Linked DNA regions of Actomonas aquatica. The protein of the gene in region 1 binds, or shares a complex with, the protein of each later gene. Links are inferred from orthologs where the notes say so. Each region holds a gene or a part of one and is shown in the gene's direction. Other genes may lie near its edges.

Region 1 (4,089 bases):
ACACCAACGAGTGCCCCTACGAACCGAGCCCGCGCGTGGTCGCGGCCATTCAAGAGGAGCTCACTCACGGCGGCGCGCGGCTGCGCCTCTACCCGAGTCCGACCAGCGCGCCGCTCCGCGCAAAGATTGCGGAAGTGCATGGCGTGACCCCGGAGCAAGTCATCGTGGGCAATGGCTCCGACGACATTCTCAATCTGCTCGTGCGCGTCTTTGGTGACGATCGTCAGAGCACCGGTTTCACCTTTCCGAGTTACTCGCTCTATCCGGTGCTGGTGGCGATCCAGGACGGTGGCACCGAGGTCATCGAGTTCGACCGCTCCATGCGCCTGCCGGTTGATCGCATTGCGCAATCCGGGGCTCGCGCGTTTTTCCTGACCTCGCCGAACGCGCCGACCGGCGTCGGTTTCACCAATGCCGAACTCCGCGCCGTGCTCAATACCTTCCCGGGCGTGCTCGTGGTGGACGAAGCTTACGCGCCGTTTGCCGAAGAGAACGCCGTCCCGCTGCTCGCCGAGTATCGCAACCTGGTCGTCGTGCGCACGCTCTCCAAAGCCCACGCCCTCGCCGGCATGCGCGTCGGTTACGCGCTGGCGGATCCCGAGACGATCGGCCTGCTCGATCGCGTGCGCGACAGCTACAACGTCAACCGCCTCTCGCAGGTGGCCGCGCTCGCCGCGCTTTCCGATGCGAGTTACTACGACGCCATCATCGGCAAAATCAAACGCACCCGCGACCACTGGGCCGGGGAGTGGGCGCAGCGCGATTGGTTCATCTATCAGTCCGCCACCAACTTCCTTTTCGTGGAGCCACGCAACGCCGCGGGTGAGAGTGGACCGGCCGTCGCGGAGTCCCTTTTTAAGTTCTTCCAATCGCGCAAGATCCTCGTGCGCGCCTTCCCCAGCCACGCCTTGACCGCATCCTTCCTGCGAATCAGCGTCGGCACCGACGACGAGATGCTCGCCGTCGACGAAGCAATCCAAGCATGGCTGACCAACGCACCGTAACCGTCTCGCGCAAAACCGCCGAAACCGACATCGAGCTCACGCTCGCGGTCGACGGCACCGGCGTGGCCGATGTGGCCACCGGCGTGCCGTTCTTCGACCACATGCTCACGCTCTTCGCGAAGCATGGTTTGTTTGACCTCACCGTCCGTTGCGACGGCGACGTCGATGTGGATTACCATCACACGGTGGAAGACGTGGGGCTCGTGCTCGGCGACGCGCTGAAGCAGGCGCTCGGCGACAAGAAGGGCATCCGACGTTACGGCTTTTTCCTGCTGCCGATGGACGAGTCGCTCGCCCGCGTGGTGGTCGATATCGGCGGCCGTCCGCACCTCGTCTACGAGGCCAATGCGCCGACCATGTTTGTGCGCGATTTTAACATCATCCTGGTGAAGGAATTTTGCCGCGCCTTCAGCAACGCCCTCGGCGCCAACCTGCACGTCGCGCTCCTCTATGGTGAGGAACCGCACCACGTCGCCGAAGCCATCTTCAAGGGCCTCGCCCGCGCGCTCGACATCGCGACATCGATCGACCCGCGCGCCGCCGACAGCCTGCCTTCAACCAAGGGACTTATATAAGGAGTCTTAAGGTCCAAATGTCCGAAGGTCTAAAAGTCAGGAATCACCAATCCGACCTTTAGACTTTTAGACTTTGGGACTTTCGACTTCATCTCGAAGAGATGATCGCCGTCGTCGATAACGGAATCTGCAACCTGCGCAGCGTCACCAAAGCCTTGGAGGCGGTTGGTGCGCAGCCTCATGTCATTCGCACACCGGCGGAACTCGAAGCCATCTCGGCCACCGGTCTGGTGCTGCCGGGCGTCGGTGCGTTGCGCGATTGTGTGGCTTCGCTCCGCGCCACGGGACTGGCGGATTCGGTGCGCGAGTGGATTGCCGCGGATCGTCCGTTCCTTGGTGTGTGTCTCGGCATGCAGGCGCTCTTCGAACGTTCGGAAGAGGGCGGTGTTGAAGGGCTCGGCATCTTTCCCGGCGAAGTGAAACGCTTCCGCCTGCCGCCGGAGTTTAAGGTGCCGCACATGGGTTGGAATACGGTGCGCTTCACGCAGGCCGATTCGCCGTTGGCCGCCGACCTCGCGACGGAAGGGGAGTCGTTTTATTTTGTGCACAGCTATCACTGTGTGCCGGCGGACTCGCAGCTTGTGTTGGCACAGGCCGATTACGCGGGCCCGTTCACGGCGGCGATTGCGCGCGGACGTTGCTTCGCGACGCAGTTCCATCCGGAGAAAAGTCAGGCGAAGGGATTGCAAATCTACCGCAACTTCGCGCGCGTGGCGGCGGGTTGAGCGAATGAAATTTCGCTGATCTCTATTCGTTCGGCTAAAGTTGTGCGACCCACTCGCTAATGTTGTGGGAATGGTTCCGCTTTCTGTAGGTCTTTGCTTTGCAATACCTCTAATATCCATTCCCTTTCTCTCCTTATGGCACAGTCCGCTACCCTAAAGATTGGCGACCAAGAACTCGAACTCCCGGTCCTCGAAGGCACCGAGAACGAGAAGGCGGTCGATGTCCGCAAGCTTCGCTCCACGACCGGTTACATCACTTACGATGAAGGCTTCGGCAACACGGGCTCTTGCCAAAGTGAAATCACTTACATCGACGGCGAGGCCGGCATCCTCCGTTACCGCGGTTACCCCATCGAACAACTTTCCGAAAATTGCCGTTTCATCGACGTGGCCTACCTCGTCATCTACGGCGAGTTGCCTTCCACTGCTGAACGCGCCCGTTTCTCGGCCGCGTTGACCGAGCAGGCGCCGCTGCGCGCCGGAATGGAGCGTTTCATTCAGAACTTCCCGCGCGACGCCCACCCGATGGCGGTGCTCTCGTCGTCGCTCAACGCCTTGGGCGCCTACTACCCGCACATCGCTTCCAACAATCACCAGCGGGACTTGGAACACTTCGACGAAGCTGCGGCCATCGCGCTCTCGAAGGTGCGCACCATCGCTGCGCACACCTATCGCGTCAGTGGCGGTCTCCCGCTCAACTACCCGAAGAAGAGCCTCGGTTACGCGGAGAACTTCCTGCACCTGATGTTCTCGGTGCCCTACGACGAGTATAATGCCACGCCGGAAGTTGCTCGCGCCATCAATCTCTTCCTGCTGCTTCACGCCGAGCACGAGCAGAACTGCTCCACTTCGACGGTGCGCATGGTCGCCTCCGCGGGCGCCAATCTTTTCGCCTCCGCCGCCGCCGGCGTGAATGCCCTCTGGGGCCCGCTGCACGGTGGTGCCAATCAGGCCGTGATCCAGATGCTCACCGCCATCCACGAGGCGGGCGACGACGGCTCGAAGTTCCTTGAAGACGCCAAGAACGGCAAAGCCCGCCTCATGGGTTTTGGTCACCGCGTCTACAAGAACTACGACCCGCGCGCCAAGATCATCAAAGGTAGTTTCGACGCCGCCCTCGCGAGCCTCGGCATCACCAACGATCCGCTCTTGGACATCGCCCGCAACCTCGAGCAGGCCGCGCTCAGCGACGATTACTTCATCTCGCGCAAACTCTACCCGAACGTCGATTTCTACTCCGGCCTCATCATGAACGCCCTCAAGATTCCGGCCGAGATGTTTACCGTCATGTTCGCCATCGGCCGCATGCCGGGCTGGATCGCCCAGTGGCACGAGGTGGCCTCCAACCCGAAGGCCAAGATCAACCGCCCGCGTCAGATCTACGTGGGCCCGGCCAAGCGCGACGTGCCAGGCTTCGGCGAATAAGCCGCTCGCCGCATCGCTAAAGTTCCAAACGCCTCAGAGTGATCCGGGGCGTTTTTGTTTTACCGGTAGGGCGGGACTGCTGGGCCCGTCGCAGGGTGCCGGACGGCCCTGTGCCGTGAGCGAGACCGCAACCGCAGTCCTCAGAACTGCAGCACGTAGGAGTAGCGACCGGTGTTGCCGCGGAACTGGCCGGTGGTCAGATCGCCGTCGTCGAACTTCGCATCGAAGCGGGTGAGCTCAGCGGTGGTGATGGTGGCATCCGCGACCGACACTGCAGCGACGACGCCGAACACATTGTAGTCCCAATCGTAATTCCCGCCGATGGGGGTCTTGGCGGCAAAGGCATCCGCGTCGAGGGTG
Region 2 (3,499 bases), 2.0 Mb from region 1 along the record:
GAAGACCAGAAGCCGAAGTATTTCGACGTCCTGCGCCGCCTCTTCCTGTTCTTCTACCAGACCTACCTCGATCAGGAACACGGTTTCCTCGACGTCCGCGACGCCGAGCGCACCGCGTCCGCTGGCCACACCACCCGGTTGTCCAACTTCGACGCCGCCCGCTACCTCTGCCAGTGGTCCCGCCTCGCCAAGGCCGTGCAACTGCCGACTGGCCCGGCCAAGGTTGAACCGCCCCGCACCACCGGTCGCTTCGTCATCTTCGACAAGTCCAACCGCAAGGAGCAGGGTGTCTTCCTCTACCGCGATGCCGGCAGCGGCCTGCACTTCCAGATTCCGCTCATCGCCGCCGGCGGTGCCGCGACCTCGGACAGCCTGCCCTTCCCGCATTGCCCGGGCATCTTCGATTGGCCGAACAACGTTTACGCGCCGATCATGATCCCCGAGCTGACCTTCGGCGAAAAGGTGACCGTGCCGGCCTTCTACGGCCGCAACTGCGTCACCGGTCTGGGTCTGCGCCGCAGCTTCTTCTTCCGCTACGATCAGCCGGAACTCATCACCACCGAGCAGGAACTGCTCAAGGGTGTGGGTTCGGTCAAGGTGCAGTGGAACTTCGCTGGTCCGCAAATCAGCGCCGAGTTCGCCTACACCGTGAAGCAACAGGTTCAGTTGGACCGTTTCCGCCTCATGCTGGCGATCGCCGCCCCCCACTCCAAATACCATGTGGGTGGCTCGCTCGCGCTCGGTCCGGAAGGCCACCGTTGCACCGTCACCAAGGACGACTTCCAGGGCATCTGGCAGGAGACCGAAGTGGTCACCAACGACCCGACCTACCGCACCAACTACGGCAAGATCCACTACCTGCAGACCCTCGAGCGCGATCACCCGCTGATCATGCGTCCGGGCAACGTCTACCGCGTCGCGATCAGCTTCGAGCCCGACATCGCGGAAGTGGATTAAAGTAGCGAGCATCGAGTAGAGAGTAGCGAGTAGCCTATGCTGCCGCTCTACCTACTCGCTACTCACTACCATCTACTCGCTACTGCTTCATGCTCGCCCGTCGCATCATTCCCTGCCTCGACGTGACCAATGGTCGCGTCGTCAAAGGCGTGAAATTCCAAGAGCTGCGCGACGCCGGTGATCCCGTCGAATGCGCCAAGGCTTACGACGCCCAAGGAGCCGACGAATTGGTCTTCCTCGACATCACGGCCTCCAGCGATGGTCGGTCCATCATGCACGACGTTGTCGCCGCGACCGCCGAGCAGTGCTTTATGCCGCTCACCGTCGGTGGTGGCCTGCGCACCGTCGCAGACATCGAGGCCATGCTCAAATCAGGCGCCGACAAGGTGTCGCTCAACACCGCCGCGATCAAAGATCCTGAGCTTATCCGCGCCGCCTCCGAACGATTCGGCGCGCAGTGCATCGTGGTCGCCATCGACGCCAAACGGGAGCCCGACGGCAAATCCTGGCGTGTTTACACCCACGGCGGTCGCAATCCCACCGAGCTCGACGCCGTGGCTTGGGCCCAACGTGCGGTTGAATTGGGTGCCGGCGAGATTCTGCTCACCAGCATGGACTGCGACGGCATGAAAACCGGCTACGACGTCGCCCTCACCCGCGCCATCAGCGACGCCGTGAGTGTGCCCGTGATCGCCAGTGGCGGCGCCGGAGAACTCCCCCACTTTGCCGAGGCCCTCGACGCCGGCCGCGCCAGCGCCGTGCTTGCCGCCAGCCTCTTCCACTTCGGCGAACTCACCGTGCCGCAGGTCAAAGACTACCTCGCTGAGCACAACGTCCCCGTGCGCCGGTAAGTGGTTTCTTCTACAGGAGGCAACGGAGGGCAACAGAGCCGCTCTGCTTCTGTAAAAACAAAAGAGCCGGCTGCGTAGCCGGCTCCTCGTTATTGGACAGGGTATGACAGCACTCAGGCTTCGCCACCGACGGTGTGCACCGTGGCGTCGGCCGGCAAGATGACGCGGTCGCAGAAATCGCCGAACTCTTCACCCTCGGCGCGCTCCTTGGCATAGCGCTCGATGATGGGCGTGAGCAGTTCGATCGATTCGTCGATGGTGACGCGCGGCGCCAGCATGCGATTGAGGCGGGTGCCATTGTATTTCGCACCGATGTAGAGCGCGTAACGGCCCGGGCCCTTGCCCACAAAACCGATCTCGGCGAGATACGGTCGACCGCAGCCATTGGGGCAACCGGTCATGCGCAGGCTGATCGCGTTGCTGGCCAGTCCCGCTTTTTCAAAGACCGCTTCATACTTTTCCAACACCTCCGGCAGCACCCGCTCGCTCTCGGCGAGGGCGAGTCCGCAAGTCGGCAGCGCCACGCAGGACATGGCATTGAGACGCAGCAGCGAACGCTCGTTTTCCTTGTCGAGACCGTGCTTCGCCAGAATCGCTTCGATCGCGGCCTTTTGATCGGCGGAGACACCGGAAATGGTGAGGTTTTGCGTCGGCGTCAGACGGAAGTCCCCTTGGTGAATCTCGGCGATCTCACGCAGCGCCGTCTTCATCTTCCAGTCGTCGCGATCAATGATGCGTCCGCTCAGGATGTGCAGACCGTAGAACCAGGAACCATCGGCGCACTCGTGCCAGCCGTGCGGATCTTGAATCGTAGTGAAAGTGTAGTCGCGCACCGGACCAAAGGTGATGCCCGAGCGCTTCTCGACCTCGGCTTTGAACCAGTCGATGCCGCGATCCTCGATCGTGTATTTGAGGCGGGCGTGCTTGCGGTTGGTGCGGTCGCCGTAGTCGCGCTGGGTGGTCACGACGGCTTCACCGATGGCGTTGACCTGGTCCGGCGTGATGAAGCCCACCACGTCGGCCAGTCGCGGATGCGTGGCTTCGTTGCCGTGGCTCATGCCCAGACCGCCGCCCATGGTGACGTTGTAGCCCACCAGCTCACCGTTCTCGACGATGCCGATGAAACCGAGGTCCTGCGAAAACACATCGACGTCGTTCGACGGCGGGATCGCGAAACCGATCTTAAATTTACGCGGCAGGTAGGTCTTGCCGTAAATCGGCTCCTCCTCCGGCGCAGAGCCCGCCACTTTTTCCTCATCGAGCCAGATCTCGTGGTAGGCGCGGGTGGACGGCAGCAGGTGCTCCGAGATGCCCTTGGCGTGCTCATACATGGCACCGTGAGCGGCACTGCGCTCCGGATTGGGCGGAGCCATGACGTTGCGGTTCACGTCACCGCAGGCCGCGATGGAATCGAGCAAAGCCTTATGCATGCCTTGGACGAGCGGCTTCACGTTGCCCTTCAACAGGCCATGGAACTGGAAAGTCTGACGCGTGGTGAGACGCAGAGAGCCGTTGGCGCGCTCATCGGCGAGCTGATCGAGCACCAGCCACTGAGCCGGGGTGCAGCGACCGCCCGGCAGACGCACGCGCAACATGAAGGAGAACGCCTTCTCCAGCTTGGCCTGGCGACGCTCTTTGCGCAGGTCACGGTCGTCCTGCAGGTAGAGACCGTGGAATTTGGTGAGCTGCTG

Evidence for each region. Proteins that work in one complex are often made in the same cells at the same time.
Region 2: the proteins of hisH (region 1) and hisF are in contact, whole or in part, in a crystal structure (PDB 6RU0), measured with the Thermotoga maritima proteins. The link is inferred for Actomonas aquatica from one-to-one orthologs. Residues at the interface, in WP_004080484.1 of Thermotoga maritima: Asn15, Arg18, Arg22, Arg117, Leu118, Pro119, His120, Met121, Gly122, Trp123, Asn124, Asn134, Gly135, Tyr136, Tyr138, Val140, Tyr158, Glu180, Lys181, Ser182, Ser183, Lys184, Ile185; in WP_004080486.1 of Thermotoga maritima: Met1, Leu2, Ala3, Arg5, Ser40, Glu41, Asp45, Glu46, Ala70, Glu71, Ile73, Asp74, Ile75, Pro76, Phe77, Asp98, Lys99, Ser122, Gln123, Glu161, Thr195, Leu196, Asn247, Arg249, Glu251.

Annotation. Positions count from the first base shown.
Region 1 is NZ_CP139781.1:2,420,731-2,424,819, reverse strand. What follows is about bases 550-3,492. They hold hisH (imidazole glycerol phosphate synthase subunit HisH), read left to right. Parts: upstream 550-1,680; coding sequence 1,681-2,304; downstream 2,305-3,492. Other genes in these bases: K1X11_RS09485 (citrate synthase), read left to right, coding at 2,440-3,492; hisB (imidazoleglycerol-phosphate dehydratase HisB), read left to right, coding at 983-1,579; hisC (histidinol-phosphate transaminase), read left to right, coding at 550-1,004. Outside these bases: more of hisC, read left to right, coding at 1-549; more of K1X11_RS09485, read left to right, coding at 3,493-3,729; K1X11_RS09480 (type II secretion system protein), read right to left, coding at 3,870-4,089. UniProt on the Escherichia coli protein: IGPS catalyzes the conversion of PRFAR and glutamine to IGP, AICAR and glutamate. The HisH subunit catalyzes the hydrolysis of glutamine to glutamate and ammonia as part of the synthesis of IGP and AICAR.
Region 2 is NZ_CP139781.1:454,819-458,317, reverse strand. Bases 1-2,927 are described here. They hold hisF (imidazole glycerol phosphate synthase subunit HisF), read left to right. Parts: upstream 1-1,046; coding sequence 1,047-1,808; downstream 1,809-2,927. Other genes in these bases: K1X11_RS01775 (NADPH-dependent assimilatory sulfite reductase hemoprotein subunit), read right to left, coding at 1,922-2,927; K1X11_RS01785 (hypothetical protein), read left to right, coding at 1-957. Also shown: more of K1X11_RS01775, read right to left, coding at 2,928-3,499.